2 regions of the Alteromonas sp. CI.11.F.A3 genome follow, and region 1 is predicted to be linked to the other one. Evidence: predicted binding sites of a transcription regulator. Region 1 holds the regulator's gene; the other holds the start of a gene.
The links. Region 1 encodes FNR, which switches genes on or off when oxygen is low (the NO sensors DNR and NnrR bind a similar motif). Its sites were predicted from a motif close to TTGATCTAGATCAA; they were not measured.
Positions count from the first base shown of each region.

Region 2: R1T43_RS09100 (PRC-barrel domain-containing protein) is a predicted target of FNR. The motif match lies at 7,467-7,480, and genes of this name have one in related genera.

Region 1 is NZ_CP136708.1:2,547,258-2,559,657, forward strand. It holds gene ccoN (cytochrome-c oxidase, cbb3-type subunit I) at 1-331, shown strand, start outside; gene ccoO (cytochrome-c oxidase, cbb3-type subunit II) at 347-952, shown strand; gene R1T43_RS10935 (cbb3-type cytochrome oxidase subunit 3) at 954-1,115, shown strand; gene ccoP (cytochrome-c oxidase, cbb3-type subunit III) at 1,132-2,085, shown strand; gene R1T43_RS10945 (FixH family protein) at 2,223-2,702, shown strand; gene R1T43_RS10950 (heavy metal translocating P-type ATPase) at 2,702-5,104, shown strand; gene ccoS (cbb3-type cytochrome oxidase assembly protein CcoS) at 5,106-5,321, shown strand; gene R1T43_RS10960 (sulfite exporter TauE/SafE family protein) at 5,308-5,967, shown strand; gene fnr (fumarate/nitrate reduction transcriptional regulator Fnr) at 6,017-6,757, shown strand; gene uspE (universal stress protein UspE) at 6,855-7,778, shown strand; gene ttcA (tRNA 2-thiocytidine(32) synthetase TtcA) at 7,981-8,922, shown strand; gene R1T43_RS10980 (patatin-like phospholipase family protein) at 8,923-9,924, shown strand; gene R1T43_RS10985 (DUF2987 domain-containing protein) at 9,916-10,551, opposite strand; gene R1T43_RS10990 (glucosaminidase domain-containing protein) at 10,548-11,339, opposite strand; gene R1T43_RS10995 (stress protein) at 11,332-12,093, opposite strand; gene R1T43_RS11000 (LysE family translocator) at 12,232-12,400, opposite strand, start outside.
Region 2 is NZ_CP136708.1:2,113,521-2,125,920, reverse strand. It holds gene R1T43_RS09140 (EAL domain-containing protein) at 1-2,597, opposite strand, end outside; gene R1T43_RS09135 (ribonuclease J) at 2,710-4,017, opposite strand; gene R1T43_RS09130 (YceH family protein) at 4,184-4,837, shown strand; gene R1T43_RS09125 (DUF2789 domain-containing protein) at 4,834-5,064, opposite strand; gene R1T43_RS09120 (DUF2750 domain-containing protein) at 5,130-5,480, opposite strand; gene R1T43_RS09115 (LysR family transcriptional regulator) at 5,497-6,333, opposite strand; gene R1T43_RS09110 (hypothetical protein) at 6,462-6,629, opposite strand; gene maoP (DUF413 domain-containing protein) at 7,018-7,377, shown strand; gene R1T43_RS09100 (PRC-barrel domain-containing protein) at 7,647-8,390, shown strand; gene R1T43_RS09095 (ArsR/SmtB family transcription factor) at 8,461-8,796, opposite strand; gene R1T43_RS09090 (rhodanese-like domain-containing protein) at 8,985-9,335, shown strand; gene R1T43_RS09085 (LysR family transcriptional regulator) at 9,408-10,343, shown strand; gene R1T43_RS09080 (exopolysaccharide biosynthesis protein) at 10,525-11,130, opposite strand; gene R1T43_RS09075 (sigma-54-dependent transcriptional regulator) at 11,709-12,400, shown strand, end outside.

The sequences.
Region 1 (12,400 bases):
ACCTATTCTGTTTGGTCAGCCATCGATGTACAGCACACGTCTTGTTAATGTTCACTTCTGGTTAGCAACAATTGGTGTAGTGCTTTATATCGTAGCAATGTGGATGTCAGGTGTTCTTCAAGGGCTAATGTGGCGTGCAGTAAATGCTGACGGTACATTAACGTATAGCTTTGTAGAATCGCTTGAAGCGTCTAAACCTTTCTATGTGGTTCGTTTCATTGGTGGTTGTTTCGTGGTTACTGGCATGCTTATCATGGCTTATAACACATGGAAAACCGTTCGTGCCCCTAAAGGTAGTATCGCTGCTGATGTTACAACTCAGCCAGCGTAATAAGGAGACGACATAATGAAAAATCCACATGAGTTAATTGAAAAAAATGTCGGCCTGTTAACCGTGCTAATCCTTGTTGCGATTAGCTTCGGTGCCATGGTTCAAATTACGCCGCTGATGTTTCAGCAGCAAACAATGGAACCGGTAACAGGCTTACGTCCTTATACAGCACTCGAGTTAGAAGGCCGTGACATCTATATCCGTGAAGGATGTGTTGGTTGTCACAGTCAGATGATTCGTCCGTTCCGTGCCGAAACAGAACGTTACGGTCACTACAGTGTTGCTGGTGAGTCAGTATGGGAACACCCTTTCCTTTGGGGTTCTAAGCGTACTGGTCCTGACCTAGCACGTGTTGGTGGGCGTTACAGTGATGAATGGCATCGTGTTCACCTGCTTAATCCGCGTAACGTGGTACCTGAGTCGAACATGCCTGGTTTCCCATGGCTTGCAGAAAACAAACTTGACGGTAAGTTAACCGCCAAGAAGATGGAAGTTTTCCAAGGCTTTGGCGTACCGTATACCGATGAAGATGTCGCGGGAGCACAAGCGGCAGTACAGGGCAAATCAGAAATGGAAGCCCTTATTGCATACCTACAATCTCTTGGCACACATTTGAAATAATATGGATCAAGGAATAGTAGGTAGCATTTTTACTGTCATCGTCTTTGTTAGTTTCATTGGCATAGTTTGGTGGGCTTTTAGTAGCCGCAACAAACAAAAGTTTGATGAAGCGGCGAATTTGCCTTTCGCAGACGAAGACAAAGAAAAATCAAAAGAAGATTAGCAGGAGTCTCGAACTTATGAGTATGTTTTGGACAATTTGGATTTCAGTGATAACCCTAGGGTTAATCATTGGTTGCTATTTCCTTCTGCGCTGGTGTTTGTCCAATCAAACAGGCGTGCCAGAGGGAGAATCAATGGGGCATGAATTTGATGGCATCGAGGAGTTGAACAACAACCTTCCTCGTTGGTGGACAATCATGTTCTACATGACAATCATTTGGGGTTTTATCTACCTTGCCCTTTATCCTGGATTGGGTTCTTACGAAGGCTTATTTGGCTGGAAGAGCTCGAACCAAGGTATATTGACGCTTGAAGAATCGGCGCAAGCGCGCATCGATGCAAAAGAGCAAGGCAAGTTTGTAGAATACGATCGTGAATTGGATTACGCGGCTGAAAAGTTCGACCCAATTTTTGAAGCGTATGCGCAAATTCCTGTTGAGGAACTAGCGAAAGACCCTGAAGCGAATAAAGTAGGACAGCGCTTGTTTATGCAAAACTGTTCTCAGTGTCATGGTTCTGATGCTCGCGGCCAAAATGGCGGCTTCCCTAACCTTACCGATAACGATTGGTTATATGGTGGTTCGGGTGCAAAAATTGTTGAAACCCTAACATTAGGCCGTAAAGCCGCTATGCCTGCATGGATAGATGTTATGGGTGAGAAAGGCATTGAAGAAGTGGTTGAATACGCATTAAGCCTAAGCGGGCGTGATGTTGACCAGCAACTTGCTGATGCAGGTAAAGTTCGCTTTGCTGCATGTGCTGCCTGTCATGGTATGGACGGTAAAGGTAACCAAGCACTTGGTGCACCTAACCTGACTGACAACATTTGGTTATATGGCGGAAGTCATCGTGCGGTTACTGAAACATTAACCTACGGACGAAATGGTGTTATGCCTTCATTCAAGAAAACCTTGGGTGATGACAAAATCCACGTTGTTGCATCGTACGTTTATAGTCTTTCTAACGACTAAATTCGTATAACCAACAATAATGCTAAAAAGCCTCGTTATCACGGGGCTTTTTTTATGAGAAAATAACCCTCTTCAACTGGATGCCATATCTTTCCTATCGCGCCAGTTTTTCTGTAGTAAACGAGTTGATGTAATTAATGAATACACCCTGGTATAAACAATTCTGGCCCTGGTTCCTTATTGCCGTTCCCTTAATTACATTAGTAATGGGTGGCGTGTTATTGAAACTGGCTATTTCAACCGAAGATAGCTTAGTGGTAGACGATTACTACAAAGAAGGTAAAGCGATCAATGCACGGCTCGATAAAGAAGCCATAGCGAAACGCAAGAACATTACAACAGACTTAACCATTACCGATGGCAGTATTTCGGTAGAGTTCCATTCGGGTATTCCAGCAGAAGGAAACGCCCTTAAACTGAACTTTTACCATGTCACCATGGAAGAGCGTGATGCGAGTGTATTACTAAGTCGCGATGCGAATGGTATTTACCGCGGCTTTGTTGAAAAAGACCTTACGGGTAAATGGCAAGTTTCGCTTTCTCCTGTTGATGATAGTTGGAAAGTACAAAATACGCTTCAACTTCCCTACTCTGGCGCCATCAAGTTTAACCCGTAATGAGCGAGAATCTTTGTTTTCATTGCGCGTTACCTAACGATGCAACACATAAATATGAAGCCGTTATATTAGGTGAAACTAGGCAGCTCTGCTGCCCAGGTTGCCAAGCAGTTGCCCAAGCCATTGTTGATAATGGACTTGAAGACTATTACCAGTTTAGAACCGAACCAGCACAAAAGTCGGACGATGGTATTTTAGATGCATTGTCTGCGCTCAACGTATATGACGATCCCGCCCTTCAAGAAGAATTTGTTTTTGATGAAGGCCAACACAAACAAATACAGCTAACCCTTGAAGGCATTACCTGTGCCGCGTGTGGTTGGTTGATTGAAAAACAACTCTCAAAAGTATCAGGCATTGCCCAAGTAGCCGTAAATGTTCAAGAGCGCCGCGCATTAATAACCTGGGAACCCAGTGTTATTAAACTTAGCGAAATACTCACCACATTAAAACGCATAGGGTATGTTGGCTCACCGTTCCACCCCGATGAACATGAAGCTAGCTATAAACGTGAACAAAAATCGTTTATCAAAAAGTTAGGTTTAGCCGGCATTATGACCATGCAGGTAATGATGCTAATGGCTGGGCTTTACTTCGACTGGTTTGGTGCCATTGAGCAAGAAACCCGTCAATACTTCTATTGGGTAGCACTCACCCTTACCACCCCCGTTGTCCTTTATTCAGGTAGCGCGTTCTATTTAGGCGCTTTAAAGGCCATAAGCGCAAGAACCGTAAATATGGATGTGCCGGTCACCCTTGCGGTATTTGGTACCTACTTTGCAGGTTTACGTTCAACCTTGCTAGAGCAAGGTGAAGTGTATTTTGAATCTATATGTATGTTTATCTTTTTACTCCTTTTAAGCCGGTTTTTAGAGCATAGAAGTAGGCACCGTGCGGCACAAATTTCTGCCAACATGATGCAGTATATTCCCGTCTCGGCCGCAAAAATTGAAACTGATGGCAGCATTGCTCAGTGTTTGGCGAAGCTATTAATGCCTGATGATGTGGTACTAGTGAAGCCCGGTGAAACCATTCCTGTAGACGGTATTGTGCTAGATGGTACTGCCGCAGTTGATGAGTCTATGCTGACTGGTGAGTTTAACCCGGTTAGTAAATCGGCCAGCCATTTAGTGTATGGTGGTACGGTAAACCAAGATGGCACATTAACGGTTAAAGTGACTCAGAGCTTAAAGCATGCCTTGGTCAATCAAATCGTACGCTTACAAGCCAGCGCGATGGCAAGTAAGCCAAAAGCGGCTCAAATTGCCGATAACTTTTCACGCTACTTTGTTTTCTCTGTGTTACTTATATCTGCATTAACCTACGTTTACTGGTCTTACGTGGGCAGCGAAGAGGCTTTCTGGATCACTATCTCTGTATTAGTGGCAACCTGCCCCTGTGCACTAGGCTTAGCCACACCTTCGGCGTTAACCTGCGCTATGGCGAAGCTGAATCGTCAGGGCATTTTATTGAAGCGTGCTGATGCGTTAGAACAGCTTACCGATATTGATACCATCGCCCTTGATAAAACCGGCACGTTGACAGAAGGTAAGTTCTCGCTACAACAGCGCTGGTTTGCTAAAGGTGTAGATCCGGTGCAGGTAATGGCGCTTACCGCTTTGTTAGAGTCTCGTTCTGAACACCCTATTGCTCGTGCCTTCGATAACGAAGCTGTTAAGTCACAGAACAAAACCCCACCTAATAAAATTAATGGATTTACGGTTACACCTGGTGGCGGCATTAGTGGTGAGATTAACAATGTGGCTTTCACCATGGGGTCAGCCGTATTTTGTAACTTATCAACCACCGCAAAAGTAGACATACCGGCAAACGTGTTTTTGTGTGCCGATGGCGTATTAATGGCCGCGTTCTGCGTAAATGATAGTTTGCGTCAAGATGCTTTAGCCACACTCACCGCACTGGATGAACATCAACTCGTAGTACTAAGTGGCGATACACAGAAAAACGTTGATACACTTACTGCCAGTTTACCTATTCATATAGCAAAAGGTGGCTTGTCGCCGGAGCAAAAGTATTCTCAAGTGCACACTTTGCAAAAGCAAGGTCGCAAAGTCATGATGATGGGCGACGGTATAAATGATGCCCCTGTTCTTGCTAGCGCAGATGTGGCAGTTGCCGTAGGAAACGCCACCGATGTAGCGAAAACGGCTGCCGATGTTATTTTGCTAGGCGACAGTCTACTGTCTGTCCCCACCTTATTTTCAGTGGCCCAACAAGCAAAACGCAAAATTCAGCAAAACATCGCATGGTCGGTAGGTTACAATATTATTATTCTCCCCTTTGCGGTGTCAGGGTTACTCTCTCCCTGGATGGCCGTGGTTGGCATGTCACTCAGTAGTATTATTGTGGTCACCAATTCAACTAGGTTATTAAGTAAATAATATGAGTATCATTTACGTATTAATTCCCATCGCTATCATCATTGTTGCGTTGGCGCTGGTTATCTTTTTCTGGGCGGTAAAAACCAATCAGTTTGAAGACCTTGATAGACAGGGCTATAGCATTTTGTTTGATGATGATTTGTCAGGTGATGAAAAGAAACTAGCCGAGCAACGTAAGCAATTGCAACAACGCAAAGAAACCAATGACAGAGATTAATATATTCTCTGCCTTTTTCATTGGCATTGCTGGCGGCGTGCACTGTGTGGGTATGTGTGGCGGCATAGTTGCTGCACTACGCACAGTAACACCAAGTAATGAAGCCGCTTTGCCCTACACCCTTGCTTATAATTTTGGCCGTATCCTCAGTTATACGTTAGCCGGTGCTATTACAGGCGCTGTTGGCCAAATGGCCACCGAATTTGTGCCAATTGCTAAACCCGTTTTGTCTTTAATTAGTGGCATTATGCTGCTGCTTTTAGCGTGTTATTTAGGTAAGTGGTGGCAAGGCTTAAATTACATTGAAGCAATGGGGCGCGGATTATTTAAAGCTATTCAGCCCTTATCTAAACGCTTCCTACCGTTCAAAAGTCCAGTCTATGCGCTCCCGTACGGTTTTATATGGGGCTGGCTTCCCTGCGGACTGGTTTATTCAACACTTACATGGTCATTAGCATCAGGCTCTGCCATTGATGGCGCAGCTATTATGCTCTTTTTCGGGTTAGGCACCCTGCCCACCTTGCTAGCGGCCAGTGCAGGTAGTCAGTACCTTATAGCCGGTTTTAGGCACCCCGTGGTAAGGCAATGCTTTTCAGGAATATTGGCTATTTACGCGCTCTTTTTAATTTATGCAGCAATTTCATAAACAAAAGAGTAAGATTATATTAAGTCGACCCTATTTATAGTTTGAACCTATGAGCAAAGGAAGCCAATTCTCAATTCATTGTCAAAATTGCAGTTTCAGTCACTTATGTTTGCCCGTTGCGCTAAACAAGACTGAGATTGAATCTTTAGATGATATTATTGAGCGAAAGAAACCCCTTCACAAGAGTGATTTACTGGTAAAGTCGGGAGATACATTTAACTCTCTTTACGCAGTACGCACCGGCTCTTTTAAGTCTTTCGTCACCAACTCAGATGGTGAAGAGCAGATTACAGGTTTTCACTTTCCTGGCGATATTATCGGCTTTGACGCATTACGGGAAAACAAGCACCAAAGTTATGCTCAGGCATTAGAAACTGCGATGGTGTGCGAATTACCGTATGAAACCCTAGACGAGATGTCAGTTCAGTTCCCCAAGTTAAGACATCAAATAATGAGTTTTATGAGTGCGGAAATTAAACAAGATCATGACCTCATGATGTTGCTTAATAAGCGCTCAGCAGAAGAACGCCTATTGTATTTCCTCTCACAGCTTTCTCAACGTTTCGAAGAGCGTGGATTTTCAAACAAAGAATTTCACCTTACGATGACGCGAAATGAAATCGGAAACTACCTTGGTTTAACTATTGAAACCATTAGTCGCCTACTAAGCCGTTTTCAAAAAGAAAATATTATTCAGGTGGACGGTAAACTCATTACTATTTTAGATTTTGATGAGATGTCACGACGTTTATCGTCTGTGGTTGCACCTAATATTGCCTGTAATAGCTAATCTTCAAAGCTTTTGATCTAAAACAAGTTACGTAATAGCAAATAGGTATTACACTTAAATTGTAGCAACCAAAATTCTAACGATGTTTGGAGGGGTTATGATTAAGTATGAACGTATTTTAGCGGTCATTGAAGCCGATAGAGATACTCAACCTGCGCTTAGCCGTGCATACGAACTTGCCAAAAAGACAGGGGCTTCTGTCACCGCCATGCTGGTGGTTTACGATTTATCTTATGATATGACTACCATGCTCAGCCCTGATGATCGCGAAGCAATGCGCGATGCGGTCACTAAGGAACATGCGGGTTGGTTACGTAAAACCCTTAGCGATTTAGGGTTTGAAAAAACCGATATTGTTGTTGAATGGAACAACCGCGCCTTTGAAGCTGTGGTGCATTATGTAATAGATAACAATATAGACTTGGTTGTTAAAGCAACCAAACGCCATGACGATTTAGCTTCTGTTATTTTCACTCCAACAGACTGGCACCTACTTAGAAAATGTCCCTCCCCCGTATTGTTGGTAAAAGACCATGAATGGCCCGACAATGGTGAAATTATTGCGGCAGTCAATGTAGGCAGTGAAGACGACGAACATGCGCTACTCAACGACAAAATCACAGTCATTGCTAACGATTATGCCGCGCTACTCAGTGGCAACGTAAATTTGGTTAACAGCTATCCTGCTACACCGCTTAATATCGCGATTGAAGTTCCGGAGTTCGACCCTGATACGTACAACAACGCAGTAAAGCACCATCACGAACTTGAGATGAACAAACACAGCGAAAAGTATGCTATTGATAGTGAGCGCTGTTACGTTAAAGAAGGCCTACCTGAAAAAGTGATTCCAAGAATAGCCAAAGATATAGATGCCGAACTGGTGATCATAGGCACGGTTGGCCGAGTTGGTATTTCTGCGGCCCTTATAGGTAACACTGCTGAACATGTTATAGATGAGCTGGTGTGTGATGTACTGGCAATAAAACCAGACGGCTTTATTTCGCCTCTTTCACGCTAATAGATAAACATTTAAACACAGTCTGTTGGCACGGTTCGCTAGCGTAGCTTTGTAGCTTGAAGCGCTATTGGTTTTAGCCTTTAGCGCTATTGGCATTTTGTAGCAGCCCGTGCCAACAAGATACAAAAAATCTTAACCTCACACATTCAATTTTACTTGATTACTGTATAATGGTTTTTTTCGCAGTAACCAAGCTATTGATATGACCAGTGCAGGCACAAACCGTGCGGACGCTCCGTTAACCGCGTCTCAAAATAAACAAAAATACAGCTTTAACAAGCTACAAAAGCGACTTCGTCGAAATGTAGGCAAAGCGATTGCTGATTTCGGCATGATTGAAAACAACGATAAAGTCATGGTGTGCTTGTCTGGCGGTAAAGACAGTTACGCTATGCTTGATATTCTTATGTTTTTAAAGCGCATTGCGCCAATTCATTTTGACATTATTGCGGTTAACCTCGATCAAAAGCAGCCAGGATTTCCAGAGCACGTACTTCCTGAATACCTTGAAAGTGTGGGGGTAGAGTACAAAATCGTAGAAGAAGACACCTACTCTATTGTTATGGATAAAGTGCCAGAAGGTAAAACCACGTGCTCACTTTGTTCGCGATTACGTCGCGGCATTTTATACAGCACGGCAAAAAAATTAGGCGCCACTAAAATTGCACTCGGTCACCACCGTGATGACATGCTAGAAACCTTCTTTTTGAACATGTTTCATGGCGGTAAGCTTAAATCAATGCCACCGAAGTTGGTAAGCGATAATGGCGAGCATATTGTGATAAGACCTCTTGCCTATTGCACTGAAAAAGACATTCAGCGTTATTCTGATGCCGTAGAATTTCCAATCATTCCTTGCAATTTGTGCGGCTCTCAAGAGAATTTGCAGCGTCAGAACGTTAAGGCCATGCTACAAGATTGGGATCGCCGTTTCCCTGGGCGTATTGAGTCTATGTTCAGTGCGCTTCAAAATGTAGCGCCTTCGCATCTGGTCGATAAGAATTTGCACGACTTTAAAGGCATCTCTACACAGAACGGTCCAGTGGAAGATGGTGATATTGGTTTCGATCCACCCAGCTTTGAGTCACCCAGTGAGCCTACTGACGACACGGTTCAAGTTATCAATTTGATGGAATCAAACTAAATGAAAATAGGTCTAGCATTAGGTGCGGGAGCTGCAAGAGGTTGGACCCACATTGGTATTATTCAAGCATTAGAAAAGCTAGGTATTAAAATTGACGTGGTGGCAGGTTGTTCTATTGGAGCCTATGTTGGTGCTGCCTACGCCAGTGGCAAATTAGAAGGCCTTAAAGAGTGGTCTTGTTCTTTGTCAGATTGGCAGGTGCTTGCTTTGATGGGCGTTGGCTTACGTAGAGGCGGCATTGCTAGCGGGCAAAAAGTGTTTGATAAGCTTGCTAGCGAGTTTTGTGCCCCAACCTACGAAGCAATGGAGAAGCCGTTCGCTTCAGTGGCTACCGATTTGTACACAGGTCGTGAAGTGGTGTTTAGTTCCGGTGAGATTGGCAATACTATTCAAGCTTCGTGTGCTATTCCTGCCCTATTTGCCCCTGTAGCCCATGGCGATCGTTGGTTAGTAGATGGTGCGGTAGTTAATCCGGTGCCTGTTAATCTGTGTCGTCAGCTTGGTGCCGATTTTGTTATTGCCGTGAACCTGAATGCTGATTTCAGGCCCCTTAGGCTTGAGAAACTACGTCTAGATCACGAAGAGAATCAAAGGAAAACAGAAGACTTCTTCACTAAAAGCCAAAACGTGCTTAAGCAGTGGTTCTCACCTGATAGTAAAGATAAAGAAGAAACTGAAACCGACACCGAACATAGCGAACAAAACGAAGGCATTGCTAGCGAAGCTATTGAAGCCATAGAAGAAACGATTTCGCCGCCGCCAAATAAAGTCCCTAGAGGTAACCCTCCAGGAATTTTAAGTGTGATGAGTAGTTCGCTAGAGATACTACAAGCAAGGGTGACACGTTCACGTTTAGCGGGCGATCCGCCAGATATTCTTATCGAACCCCAACTAACCGACGTGGGTATTATGGAATTTCACCGTGCACAAGAGCTATGTGAAAAGGGTGAACAAACTATCACCCGTATTGCTGAGCAAATTAAGTATCAGCTATTAGCTTGATGCCATAGCGGTAACACGAAGGGGGGCTTTCGGTAGCGTAAGCCCTTTATTTTCGTTAATTTCACCTTGTTCTAAGTGAAGTATGCCGTTATTAATATGCAGGCCCTCTGGGGTTATATAATCCAGATTTTTATCATCAAATTGCAACATCAACCCTTTCACCGTTGGCATTAAGAACGACAAGAAACTGCCCATTTCATTAAAGAAAGCTTCATATTGGCCATAAATAAAATTCAGCTCTTCTTTTGTGTAACTGGCGGTTAGGTAGCTGCTTTTTGTTTCTAGCTGCACCGACATATCACACACATTAGCCGCTTCAGTTAAATCTATTCGCACGTAAGCATTTGCTAATTTTAGCGCTTTTTCTGTAGGTACAGTGAAGCGGTACTCATCGCTAATCTCTAACGGCATAGTTTGTTTGTCAGTGACTATTTCAGCATTGTTAATTTCACATAAACGCCCTTCACCAACACGCAGAAAACCAAAAGCGAATTGCAGGGCTTGAGTATCTTCGTTATCCAGTTTTTTTACGTGGCTATAAAAGCGGCTGTATTCAACATTAACCATTTCGGCGGCAACGCTAGAGGTGAGTAATGCGCCTATAAGCGCGCAAGCTATACGTTTCATTCAGTTAAGAACTCCTGGTTAAACCGGATCATGGTTTGTAATTCGTCTACATAGGCCGCGCCACGCTCAGAGTAGTTCATTAACCCCTCTGCCAAGGCGACGCCTGTAATGGGGATTTGATTTGCCCTTAACCGCTCTCTGATTTCTCGTAAATCGGTGTAGGCATCGTGCCTATTAAGGTTTCGCATATAAGTATAGGTAGCGCGAGAAAGGCTTGAAAACTTGGCTACCTCGTGCGTTGCGCCGGCATTTCGTTTACCTGGTACAAAGCCACAGCCTTTCACAAAGCACCATATACCAAAGAAGTTATAGCCTTTTTTGGCAAAACGACTGGTGCCCCATGCCGACTCATTCGCCGCTTGAACCAGCACCAATTCAGCAGGCAAAATATCAATTTTATGCAGCAAGGCAAGCAAGCGAGAGGTTAGCGGTTGGTCTGCCTTTACTCGGTACTCAGTTTGTAGCCACTCAAGACGGCTAATATCATCGTCGGTTAGCGGCTCTTCGTTTAAAGCCTTACGATACAAGGTTTGTATGTAGTGTCTAAGCGTAAGTAAATATGCATTTTGTTTTTCAACTTCAGGGCGTAAGTAATCAAAAAAGGCAGTCTTTTTTTCTTTAACGTCGGTATAAGCAGAAAAATCGGGAACAGGTTTAGTCGCTTCAGGTGTTTCAGGAATATCTAAAATATCGGGTTCGCGCTTAGTCAGTATAAGCGCGTTAATGACTATGACTGCTAATACAGCAATAGTAATTAAAACAATTTTTAGGGTTTCCCGTTTATGCATCGAAGCTCGACTCATTCGTTTTATTTTGAACAGTGTGGCTTGGTGTTGGTTCGCCCTCTTCACCAATCATCTCTTCATACAACAAGCCTAGCATGCTGAAATACAGGGGTAGAACCCACACAAGAGACAAACCTAGTGTTAACGGAACCGTGATAAATAATATAATGAAGACGGCAAAAACACCGGTTAACGGTGCCCAATATGCATTGAATACGCGGCACGATAAGATAATAGCGCGTAGTGGAGTTAACGATTTGTCGGCAACTAGCATCAGTGAAAAAGAGGTGGCCATCCATAAATACACACCGGGTGCGAATAACAACACCAAGCCGATTTGTACCACTATGCCATTCACCAGCTGTGTAAGCGCTAATGCGAATATTAAAGAGACGTAGCTGAAAATAGAAAATACCGTGGTCTTTTGACCTCTGGCGTGGCTTACCCCCATCATGTATAACCCGCCAATAAGTGGTGCAACAATGAAAATAGCGACTATTTCAATTAACGATTGGTGTTCAAAAACAAAAGTGCCATCGTCATTAAAAATGATGAACTTCTGAGCAACAAAACCAAGTGCGACAAACGTGAGAAATAAAACCAATGATGCTTGGAATAGGCTTGAAAAATTTGCTTTCACCAAACCATTAGCGCGGGAAAACAACGATTTAATATCGAAATCGTACTGCTTTGAAAGTGTTCTTTCTAGCTTGCTAGATGGCTGGTTATCTTTAAAAGGCATTTTATTGTCTGCCACACGTTCCTCTACTGCTGCTATCGAATTTAACCGCCGCATTATACATAAATATGGCGGTTAACCCCAATAACCACGCATTAGTTGATTAAATGTAATGCCTAGCGATTAGTTTCGAAGAATCGATCTCTGAGCGAAATGTTAGCCCAAAACTAATTTTGCGGCCAAACCAACCAATAAAACACCCATCGCGCGGTCGAGCCAGTACCCTTTTTTACCAATAAGTTGAGCAATTTTACTGGTGCTAAGTAGGTAGGATAAAAAGCAAAACCAAAGCCCTGTTGCGATAGCTAAATATATGCCATAGCCA
Region 2 (12,400 bases), 430 kb from region 1:
GCAGCTACAGGTACTTTATTTTTATCAAAAATAAGCACCCAGTCGCGGGTTTGGCGAAACGCATCGTTGAAAAGTAACGCTTGCTGCTGCGCTTTTTGGAGTCGATGTAAATGACGCTGACGTGAAACCACGTACGCAATAATCATCAGTAGTATCAAGGTGAAATACATTGCATAGGCAAAGGGCGAGCGCCACGGGACATAAGGCATATCAAACGTTAACGTGGCGGGTAAAACGGTATATTCTACACTGCTGGCAAGAGGGCCTACGGTAAAGTGATAACGGCCTGGCTCTAAGTTAGTTAAGGTAATTTTATCGTCTTCTGACACGCCATCACTAACCACTTGTTTGTTGCGCAATAAGGTGTAGTGATACTTGGCTTTACCTACTCCATTCATCGACAAGGATGAAAAATGGATAGTCATTCCGTAGTCTTGATAATCTAAACTGATATTCTGCCCGTTTAGATTGCCTAATGGGAGCATAAGCTCACGTGAATCGACACTCACATCAGTAATTGCTGTTTGTCTGGAAACGAGGTTCGAATTGCTGCCAATTTGTTTGAGCAACGCGGGAGAGAAAACCACAACACCTGATGTTGAGCCGTAAGCGAGACGCCCATCAATAAGTTCAAGTGATGCCCCTTGATTAAACTCCGACACTGATAATTCTCGGCCGTAAATAAAGTTTTGTACTTGCGCTGAGGCTGGCGAATATCGGTGCAGTCCAGAATGCGAACTAAACCAAATATCCCCGTTACTGTCTTTTTGTAAGCCGTAAACGATGTTGGAGAGCAGCAAGTTACTTTCGTTTAATTTATAAAGCGGTTCAAAGGTATCGGCATCTACACCGAATAACCCATAACCACTAAAAGCTAGCCACAATACACCGGTATTATCGATAACCCACGACGTTATCGAACGCTCATTAGCGCGTTGTTTTTCTGAAAAGCGATATACCAACTCATGCTCTAAGGTATTGGTGTCGACCAACCATAGACCGCCAACCATGGCGAGAAACAGACGGTTATCGTGATAAGGAGAGGCACCTAAAAAGCCAATGGAAAAATTAATATCGAAGATATCCTCGTCCAAATCGATTATATCTAATTTTTCCGCTTCTAAGTTGTAGCGGTAGTAATGATTACCGACAAAATATAAGTCGCCGTCAGCGCCTATAGTAATACTTGAATTCCACGCATTGAACACATCGCTATCAAACGATGATTGCAATGGTGGTATGGATAATTTTCCTGTACTGGGGTCGAACAACCGGATCCCCATGTAAGTTTGCACAAACAACCTGCCATCGCCTGTGGGAACTAACTTTTCAATTAGCCATTCTCTTTCGGCCACAAATTCACTATCAGAGGTAATGAATTGTTCCGATGTGCGCGCTTTGAGGTTGAATCGATTCAACCCGTTTTCGGTACCAATCCATAACACGTCTTTATCGGTTTGGGTTAGAGACCAAACCACACTATCACTTAGGGTGGTACTCTTGTCATTTCGGTTGTTTTGAATAGCATAAATTTCGGCGCTTTTTACGCCAAAATACAATGCCCCCGCGTAAACCGAACTTAACCATAAATTACCAGCATAATCGGTTTCAATATCAACAATGCGTTTGTTAGAGAGCTCGGTTCTGCCGTTATGAGGCTCAAGGATGTGTTCACTTAGCCACTTGTTTTGACTAAGTTGTAATTCAAATAGACCTTCGTTGGTGCCAAACCAAAATGCGTTGTCGTCACGCTGTTCCATCGTCCAGATATTGCGGCTTCTGACTATTTGCTGGAACCCCGAGGGCTTATCGCTACCCACATGAGACAATAATTCAACTTTCGTGGTTTGAAATAGCCCATTAACCGTACCTACCCAAATCCTACCTTCCGTGTCGTGCATCAGAAATTTAGTGTTTAGGTTATCAACATCGGGCTCAACGCCACTCAGGTAATTAACGGAAACGGTTTTTGCATCAGCGTTGGATAAATCGAGCGCATCTAATCCATCACTGGTGGCCAGTAATAGCCAGCCGTCTACAACGATAATATCTCGAATGAAATGCCGTTGTGCAATGAGTTCGTCACTTAGTGTGAAAACCGTCTCGTAAGACATGGTGTGAGTATCAAAACGGACAACTTGTTCAGGCATGGCAATAAACAAGGTAGCTTCATCTTGCCAATAAAACTGACTCACATCCTGAAACCAATCTTCTTGGGTTGAAAACGGTAATGCCACTTGTTTGGTGATAGCTTGGGTGCTGAAATCAAGGCGGTAAACACCCGATGCGTATGTGCTTATCCACAGTGCTTTGTCAGTTTCTAAGCTAATTTTGTTTATTGAAGCATTGACGAAAAGGTCGTTGGGACCCTTTATAATTTTTGTTCTTACGCCATCCCATCGCGCCACGCCGCCATCAGTGGCTATCCATACAAAGCCATCTTTATCTATCGCAATATCGTTCACAACATCTTGTGGAAGCCCATTTTTAGTGGACAGCGATTGGAATACTGGATTTGAAAGACGGGGAGACTCAGCGTAGCTAACAGTGCTAACGAAACAAACAGCAAATAAAACTGAGATTAGGTACCAGCGCATGACAACTCGTATGAATGAATCGTTATTATTATTTTTTATAGTGTATCAGAATGTTTGAGTAAATTGCAGCCAGTACCATTAAGTTACTGAGTCGCGCTTGCGTTAAACTTTATTAATCTTGTTGAACAGGAATTCGCCCAGTATTAATAACTTGCCGTCGAATGCTTGGTTGAGGCGCTAGCCGATACAAGTCACCGTTTTGCCCCACATAGTGTTTTTTTACACCACATTCTTTAGCAATCATGGCGTGAGCTTTAAGGTGCACCTCTTCGCCATGCACAGGAATAGCAATTTGAGGTTTTACCCAGTGATACATGAGTTTGAGTTCTTCAGCGCATGGGTGTCCGCTTGCATGAATGGGCAGTTGGCTATCTTCGCTCATTATGACCTTAACGCCTCTAGCACTAAGCACACTGTTTACTCGCTTAATACTGTCTTCGTTACCCGGTATGGCAATAGCGGAATAAATAACAGTGTCCCCTTTGTCTAGCTGCAAATGAGGGTGACTGTCATTGGCCATGCGAGAAAGGGCGGTATTTTTCTCTCCCTGACTGCCAGTTGCCACGCCGAGCACTTCATATGGTGGCAAGTAGCCTAAATGAAACGCATCTGCCACGGGCAAGTCTACAGGCCAGATTCCTTGTTGGCGGGCAATGCTGTACATATTGATAAGTGAGCGCCCGTACAAAGCAATATAACGCCCGGTTTTTTGGGCCACCCTAGCAAGGGTAATTAATCGCGCGATATTACTGCCAAAGCACGTCACAACGACCCTGCCCTGCAGTGGTTTAACTGTGCTTAACAAACCGTCGTAGCAATTGCGTTCAGAGATAGAAAAACCTGGTTTTGTTGCGTTGGTAGAATCTCCAACCATAGCAAGAATGTTTTCATCTCCTAGTGCGCGATAGGTATTACTGTCAAAAGGCTTACCGGTAATTGGCTGCGCATCGATTTTCCAGTCGGCAGTATGTAAAACCGTGCCCGCTGACGTGGCTATTTTTAACGCATAAGGTTCGGGCAGCGAGTGGGTTACCGATAACCAGCTCACATCAAAGGGCCCTAATGTCAGCGTTTGCTCAGAGGCTATCTCTACTATGGGTACTTTATTAACTAATTTGGTTTGCGCAAGTTTACGACGTAATACTTCGGCAGTAAAAGAAGTGGTATAGATGGGGCACTGAAAACGCGCCCATAAATACGGCAATGCGCCTACATGGTCTTCATGCGCATGGGTGATAACAATGCCGGCAATATTTTCCTTTTGCGCCGCAATGAAGGTGGGATCTGGCGCCACCACCCTGTGATGGGTTTGCTTGGTTGTGCCAGTATAGCGATAAGGAGGTATAAGCGGTTCATCGAACGACACGCCACAATCTACCATCAACCACTTGCCATCATGCCCATACAGGTTCAGGTTCATGCCTATTTCCCCAGTTCCCCCTAACGGCAAAAACCAAAGCTCCTCTTTTTTCGGCGTTATCAAACCTTAACCACTCCTTTAACTGCTTTCAGGTTAGAATATAAAACTTCCATGAGAGTTGTTACTATACTTTCATACGTAAATACTTAAAGACCGAATATTTATCATGACCACGACTTTATCTGATATGGAAGCACGTGTTATTGGTGTACTACTTGAAAAGTCGGTGACTACGCCCGAACAGTACCCGTTATCGCTTAATGCGCTCACCAATGGATGTAACCAAAAAAGTAACCGATTACCTGTCACTCAGTTAACCGAAGACGAAGTCATTAAAATACTTGATGGATTGAAAGGTAAACGAATTGTTCAAGCTTCATCAGGCTATGGTAGCCGAGTAGACAAATATTCCCACCGTTTTTGTAATACCGAATTTGGAGATATAAAACTTAGCGATCATCAGCAGGCCATTATTACTGAACTCTTACTGCGCGGCCCTCAAACACCCGGTGAATTGCGAGGCCGATGCCAGCGTTTAGCGCAATTTGCTGATATCAGCGATGTAGAAGCAACCATCAGCAGCTTACTTGCTTACCAGCCAGATGCACTTATTTACTCACTACCAAGAGAGTCGGGTAAAAGAGAGATACGCTACAACCATACATTTTGTCAGCCAAATGCGAATAACAATAATGGTGAAAGTGAAAGCACAAGCGAAAGTGCTGATACCGTTGAAACACTAAAGGCGGCTTTACTAGAAGTAAAAGCCACCCTTGCCGATTTAGAATCAAGAATTAATGATTTATCGTCAGGCGACTAATGCAAACGTACGTTGAGTTGGTCGATAATTTCAGCCCAATCAGCGTCATCTTCAATAGCCGTTTTCAAGAAAGCCGCTTGGCTTTCAGACCAAAACGGCGCTTCGAAAATATGTTGGCTCTTATTTAATCCTTTGTGCGTTTCAATAAAACTGTCTATCGCTTCATCGCTACTATCTAGCCCTAACTGTTCAAACAAACTGTTCATAGTCGGTTGTTCAGTAAACATGGTAGCTCCTCTTCAATCATAATAATCCGTTAATATTGAAACGCTAAAATCAAATGATGGGATCATTAAATTTGCTGTGCAAATTCCTCTGGTTCCATCACTTCACCCTCCTCTCCTGGTACCGGACAAACCATAACCGTAAGGTTATCTTGCGTCATGCCGCCCACCCATTTGGTAAGAAAGTCTTTGGTAGAAATTTCCATTGCTTCACAGTCTGACCAATCTTCAGTTGCCCATAGCAAAGCTAGAGATGATTCCGGCCATACTGGAATGCCATCTTCATCATCTGTCGTTAACATCACGCAACCATGTTCATCTTTAAGAATGAAAAGTTTGCCCGAGGTTTTAATTAATTCAACGCTAGCTTCTAGGCGTTCGAACGCGTTCATTTGTAATAATGGGTGTTGAGTTGTCATAATTTTCTCTTTGCTATTAGGCAGGGTGTATGGTCGATATGCTGGTAATTAAGGCTTCTAGCCCTACACGCCTGACTTGTTTCATGGTGTGAAGATAAACTTTCATGGTTATACCTTCTAAAGGCTGTATTAGTGAAATAGTGATAGTTGGATCAAGTTGATTTACCGTTCCTTTAGGAAGTACAGCAACGCCACCTTCATATTGTAGGTTATTAAGGGCTAAGTTGAGCGAGTTCGTACGTAATTTAGCATCACGAAGTTGAGGGTATAACGTAAGCAATAAATCTCTGGCTTTGCTGCCCCAATCAATGGCCACAAACTCTGCCGCGTCTACTACATCACTGCCTTCACCAATTCGGTATAACCCTAACTGGTTCTCTAATAACACTTCACTTTTAACTTCTTCTGACTTTAGCGGTTCGGTTGAAAAAGCCAAATCGGTTACACGCTCGTGCAATTGACGGGACAAACCATCGAGAGAAAGTACTTCTGCTTTAACAGACCAATCAGGAAATGTGTTGTGAAGGTGACTTAAAGTGGTAGGCAACATTAATTCACTGGCTAACTGCGTTGCCCCACACACCACATATTCAGAAGACTGAATTTGCAGTTCTTGCTTGGCTTCATTTAGCGTACTGCAAAGCTGGCGTGCATACGGCAACAGCTTCTCCCCCGATTGGGTTAGCTGAATACTATTGCGCTGGCGTATGAAAAGCGTGGTATGAAAGTATTCTTCTAGCAACTTGATCCGCGCACTTACCGCAGATTGCGTTAGATAAAGATTTTCAGCTGCTTTGCCAAAATGTCGGGTTTTTGCAACTTCAATAAATGTGGTGAGAAAGCGTATATCCATGCTTCTTACAAAACCGATAAATAAGTGATTGTAAACTGTCACAGATAATACGGCATGTAAACACAAAAGCACAGCAACGCACTGCTATTAAAGCAGTGCGTTGTATTTATTTTCAACTAAGAAGCGTATCAACTGCCTTCGTGCATTAAACGGCGCTGTTTTTCTCGACGTTGTAAGTCACGATTCTGTTTATTTTTTACGCTTTGGTGGCGCTTAGTGCCCACCTTCTTGGTGTGAAAGTCTTCCTCTTCTACCGAGTCCAATTCTTCACTTTGGTAACGATAGTCTTTACTCATGTCTATCTCTAGGTTATTGCCACTTCGTCATTATTATCTTGGCACCAAAAATAGAAAACGAATTTTTATCATCGTTGCGACAATAATTTTTTGTAGTGGGTTTTGGTCATGTAATTCGCTTCGTTGCCTCAATCCTCCTAGACCTGAGCGCTTTTTCATTGCCACATCTAGAAAACCATAAAAACAATTAATTATCAATAACTTAAACAAATTAGAAAGAAGCGATATTTGCAAAACCACGCTTTTCACACCCTATAAATTTGTACATTTTTGCGCGTTATATTTTCCAACAAAATTTTTTATTGAGAAGAAAAAAATGTTTTGTTTTATGTTCTGATTCTTTTGTCTTAAAAGTTCGCTTGAAGACAACTCAATGCTGGGTACAACCATGAAAAATTTATCAATTCGCGTTTCTCAAAAACCTTTTATAGACAGACAAAAATTTCCTTATGGCTTTCGAAAATCTGGCGACTTCAGTATTGGTGAAGCAGATATACTAACCGGTTATGGAAAGACCCTACTGGCACTAGAATGCGGGGAGCTATCACCAGAGACAGATGATGAGCTTCATTTTCTAGACTTTATTAGTGGTAAAGTGGAAGCTGAAAACGCTGTAGAGCGCACTTGGGCCAAGTACGTACGCTTATCTCGAGGCAAGAAACACTTCTACACATTGCATAGCAGCGCTGCGAGTAACCAATCGGATTACGATGAAGATTACAGCGATGAAGCATTCGATGTAGCCTAATTTTGCATTCGACCTACTAACAACCAGCCCAGAGCAAATCGGGCTGGTTGCCTATATTTGTGATATTTCCCTCGCTATTCTTCTGTTTGTTGATCCATATCTAGATTGTGCCCGAACAAATCTTTGCATATTTGTAATTTTCAAACAGATGGTTCTATATTAATAACTTAGCATTGTGAAATTGCTATTTTACGCAAACCACGCTGTTGGAAAATAGTAGAACAATATCTAATGAATTACCCAAGCCTGAAGGCAAAGGAGGCGCAGCGATGATGGTGTCATATAAACAGATTAAACATTTTTCAATTCATGCTACCGATAAGGACATAGGCGGCGTACGAGACATACTTTTCGACGATAAAGATTTCGTTGTTAGGTACGTAGTTGCCGATACGAATACGTGGCTTCCTCTTAGCAGGAAAGTGGTGATCTCACCTATCTCGGTGACCCGTGTTGATCAGGAAGAAGAAACCGTTGATGTTTCCATGACGGCAGACACGCTTAAAAACAGCCCATCAATTGACGAGCACAAACCGGTTTCAAGAGAGTTCGAAGAAACGCTGTTTCGTTACTTTGGTTATGGCTATTACTGGATTGGCCCAGGCGCGTGGGGCGATTTCGCTCACCCAAATGAACTAGCCGATCCTGAGCTAGCAGCCATGGGTAAAGAAGAGTTAGATAATAAACCTGAGAATCACTTAAGAGCTTGTGGCGAGGTTAGTGGCTACGAAGTGGCAACCCAAGACGACAACGTTGGGCATATTAGCGATTTTGTGTTTGATACTGATGGCTGGAAAATTCAGTTGTTAGTGGTAGATACAAACAACTGGTTACCGGGTGGTAAAAAGCTGGCGGTACTGCCCTCAGACATCAAAAGTATCGATTGGTCTTCTCATAATGTCTCGGTCAACCTCACCCACGAGGGATTGATGGCTAGACCGGAAGTTGACCTTGATAAGTTGGGTGATATTGCATACGTAGAGGCGTTGATAGCGAATGCGAAGCTTGTCTAGCTAAGTCGAGTAGCATTTGAGCAAGAGCGATTAACTGCCTTTGAGTAAATTAGATTTACGTCAACTAAGGTTAATCGTTCTGCGCGCAAAAAAACTTGTGGAGCAGACCAATGGTTTGCTTCACTCTTTCGTCGGCTAGTCGATAGTAAATGGTTTGTCCGTCCCGGCGTGTGGCCACCATCTTAGATTCTCTTAATAGGGCCAAATGTTGTGAAATCACAGGCTGAGAAACGTCTACATGGTCTAACATTTGGGTTACAGATAGCTCTTTGTCCACTAAAGAGCATAAAACCATTAAACGGGTTTTATTCGCCAACTGCTTTAGATAAAGCTCAGCTTCCATTGTATATTGAGCCATTTCGCTCGTATCTACAGATAGATTATCAACGGCTAGATTATCAGTCATAACAACTCACTTTTAAATTTACGTAGACGAGCTACCAACCCGCCTTCTTATACTAAAGTATACTACTATAGCGGCGAACGCCAAAACTCAATGTCATTTTTTTATAAAATATATAATGAAAATACGTGCTAGAAAACATAGCAATTTCCTTATATAGTAAACTCATCATTATTTTTCAAGGTGTTTTAATGTTAATTGATATCACTACTAGACTCGCTAATATCCCTTTCCCGCTGCGTTGTATTACGGCTAAAGAAGCGATGCAGGAAATATCTTCTAATCATGGTTTATTACTTGATGTTCGTGAGCCCGCCGAGGCTGCATCTAGCCCTGTAGAAGCCGCATTAAATATTCCTCGTGGCGTGCTCGAAATGAAAGTTATCGAAAAATGTAAAGATGCCAAGTTTCCAATCTATATTCATTGCGCCTCGGGCATTCGCGCTAAATTGGCAGCCGAACAGCTAATGAACATGGGGTATGACAATGTGAGCGTGGTAACCTGTTCAATAGGCGATATTAAGCAAGCCACCGACGCATAAGCGCTGACAGCCTCTGGCCGCTTGTGGTATAACCGCTCTATACAGTGACAGAATAATCAATTAGAGCTCGCGATGTTAAAATCTACGTTAGAACAATGGCGCATGTTTAAAGCTGTGGTAGATGCTGGAGGCTTCAATCAAGCTGCCGCATTGGTTCACAAAAGCCAGTCTAGTGTGCATCACGCGGTTCAAAAATTAGAAAATGCCATTGGCGTTGTGTTGTTCGAAAACAGTGGACGCAAGGTAAAACTGTCTCCTCAAGGGGAGTTGATGTATCGTCGAGCAGCGTTCGTTTTAAATGAAGCTCAAAAGTTAGAAGCGGTAGCGGCTAGTTTACAAGCGGGAACTGAAACTCTTCTTCGTATCGCCGTTGATATTATTTTTCCATCAGACTTACTCTATAACGTACTGAGCAAAGTGTCTGAAGAGTTCCCGCTGCTACGTATCGAAATTGAAGAAACCGTATTAAGCGGGGCAAACTCCCTACTTGATAGTGGTAATGTCGATATCGCGATTTCACCTTTCCCCTACCCCGGCGGATTCAGTGAAGATTTATGCGAGATAGACTTTGCCGCGGTGGCACATGTCGATCATCCTCTGCACGCACTTGACCGCGCGTTAACGTTAGAAGATCTAAAGTCGCATCGTCAAATAGTAGTAAGAGATTCATCGGCTGAACGTAAAGTTGATGCAGGTTGGCTTGGCGCCGAGCAGCGCTGGACGGTGAGCCATATTAGAACCTCGGTAGATATGATTTCTCAAGGGCTTGGGTTTGCTTGGCTCCCTATCGCTATCATTAAAAAAGAATTAGAAGAAGGGCTGTTGCTTCCGCTTCCTATTGATAGCAACAGTGGATTGCGTCGCGCTATGCTTTATCTCACATTTGAAGATGGTGACGGCCTTGGGCCCGCAGCAAGAAGCTTTATCGGTGAACTTAGATATCAATCGATGCAGCTTCCCTCTGCTGATGGCATGCTTGATCAATGCATAGAGTCTCTGCATCGATAGCATAAGCTGTGGCAGTTTAATTAAAGCAAAGTGTTATAGCTAAGCTGTACTTAACGCAAAGCCTAAAAAGCAAGAACTCGGGTATCTAACGAATATCTAATTTGCCCGATATTAAGTTTAGCCAGCGCTTGGTTTACCCAATACTTAATTTACCCAATACTTAATTTACCCAATGCTTAAGTTACCCAATCCCTAATGCTATCTGTTGGCCGCCATACAAGAAACCAAATAGAGCAATGGATAGCCCAAAGAGTGCTACAGCGCCGTCATCCGTTGCCATACCTATAGCCATAATCAATACCGCAAACGCCGGTATTAACCCCATAAAGGGTACTAATTCTAGTGGCACCATCAACAATCCACACGCCGCACAGCTAAGTGCAATCAATGAGCGAAACACAGGCTGGCGCATAAAAAACCACCGTGGCATTAAGAATCGGTCACATCGCACCGCCACAGGTTTCATTTTATTAACCAAAAATTCAATTCGATCGGCGTCCATTTCAATTTTCATAATGGTAGCAGGAAGCCACGGATGACGGCGACCGAGTAAAATTTGCATTGCGATAAGTAAAATTGTCACACCGGTTATGGTAGGTACACCAGGAATGGCACCTATGGGGGTTGCTGCAATAAACGCAGGCAAAGCCAACATAGGTCCAAACCCCCTCTTTTCCATGGCATTCCAGAACTCCGAAAACGCCATGACGTCGGTGGTGTTTTTGGGCTGCATCTTGCCCAACAACTCATAAAGTGTCATTGACCTTGCGCCAGTTTCCTCAAACATTTTTATTCCCTATTTATGGCTTAAGGCTTATGCCTAATTTCCATTGAAACCTATGCGTCTTGGGTGATAGCGAAGCGCAATACGCTTTGGGTATTCCATCAAAAATTAAATTAATTCAGTAGTATCACCGTACATAACGCTTATATTTTGCGCTGACCCGTAAGTAAAAATCTGAGATAAATTTTTCAGAAAAATACGCACAAGCGCTGAATTTTTGCGTTCGGTTACAAAGCTACTATGAGATTAATAATGCGATAACTGTGCCACTGAAGTGGGTCAGCGTTCAAATTTGCGCTTTTCTGGTAGCAATCGGCACAATATGTGCTTTATCAGCTAAAGATATGTCAGTGTGTGGATTATATTTAGCTAGCCCTCTTTTACATGATGCGAGGATCGCATCTTGAGGTCAGCCCCAAGATATTGCTGCCTTATTCAACCAAAGTTGAGTATGAATGCGACAACGTCTACGTTTGAATGTAATAATGCACAAATAATTATAAAATCTGGTCAACTTACCCACCCAATGTGCTGAGACAAGCTATCAGGAAGTGGTTGGTCAATAAAAAAGGGATATTCAAGTGTTAACTGTTTTGCTTGTAGATGATGATGCCGAGTTTACCGAGGTGGCCTGCACTATTATTGAGTTTCTCGGTCACGAAGTCCTAACTGCTGCCACATTAGGTGAAGCGAGAGACTGGTTAAAGAAAGAAACCTTTGATCATATATTACTTGATTTCATGTTGCCTGATGGCAGCGGTGCACACTTGTTCGATGAACTTAACGCACTTCCCAAACGTCCACGCATTACCCTTATTACTGGGCACCCATCGGTAAAGGGTGTCATTAAAGGTTTATGCGGCCCCAATATTGATTACCTTGTTAAGCCTATTCAACGTGAAGACATTGAAGCAGTATTAACGGGGAAACCTAAAGTTGCTGAAGATACCAGCGAAAAAATCGAAAAGCATTTCGACTTGCTTATTGGCGAATCTGCGCCAATGAGAGAACTCTACAAATTAATTGAACGAGTAAGCAGAACAAGTGCGAACGTTATGCTACTTGGCGAAAGTGGTGTAGGGAAAGAGGTAGTTGCAGCCGCCATTCACCGCGCTTCACAAAGTGAAGGCCCTTACGTAGTGACTAACTGCGGTGCCTTTTCAAAAGAATTGATTGGTAGTGAATTATTTGGCCACGAGAAAGGCGCATTTACAGGCGCTGTTGGCCGTAAAGAAGGTGTTTTCGAACAAGCTGAGGGCGGATGTTTGTTCTT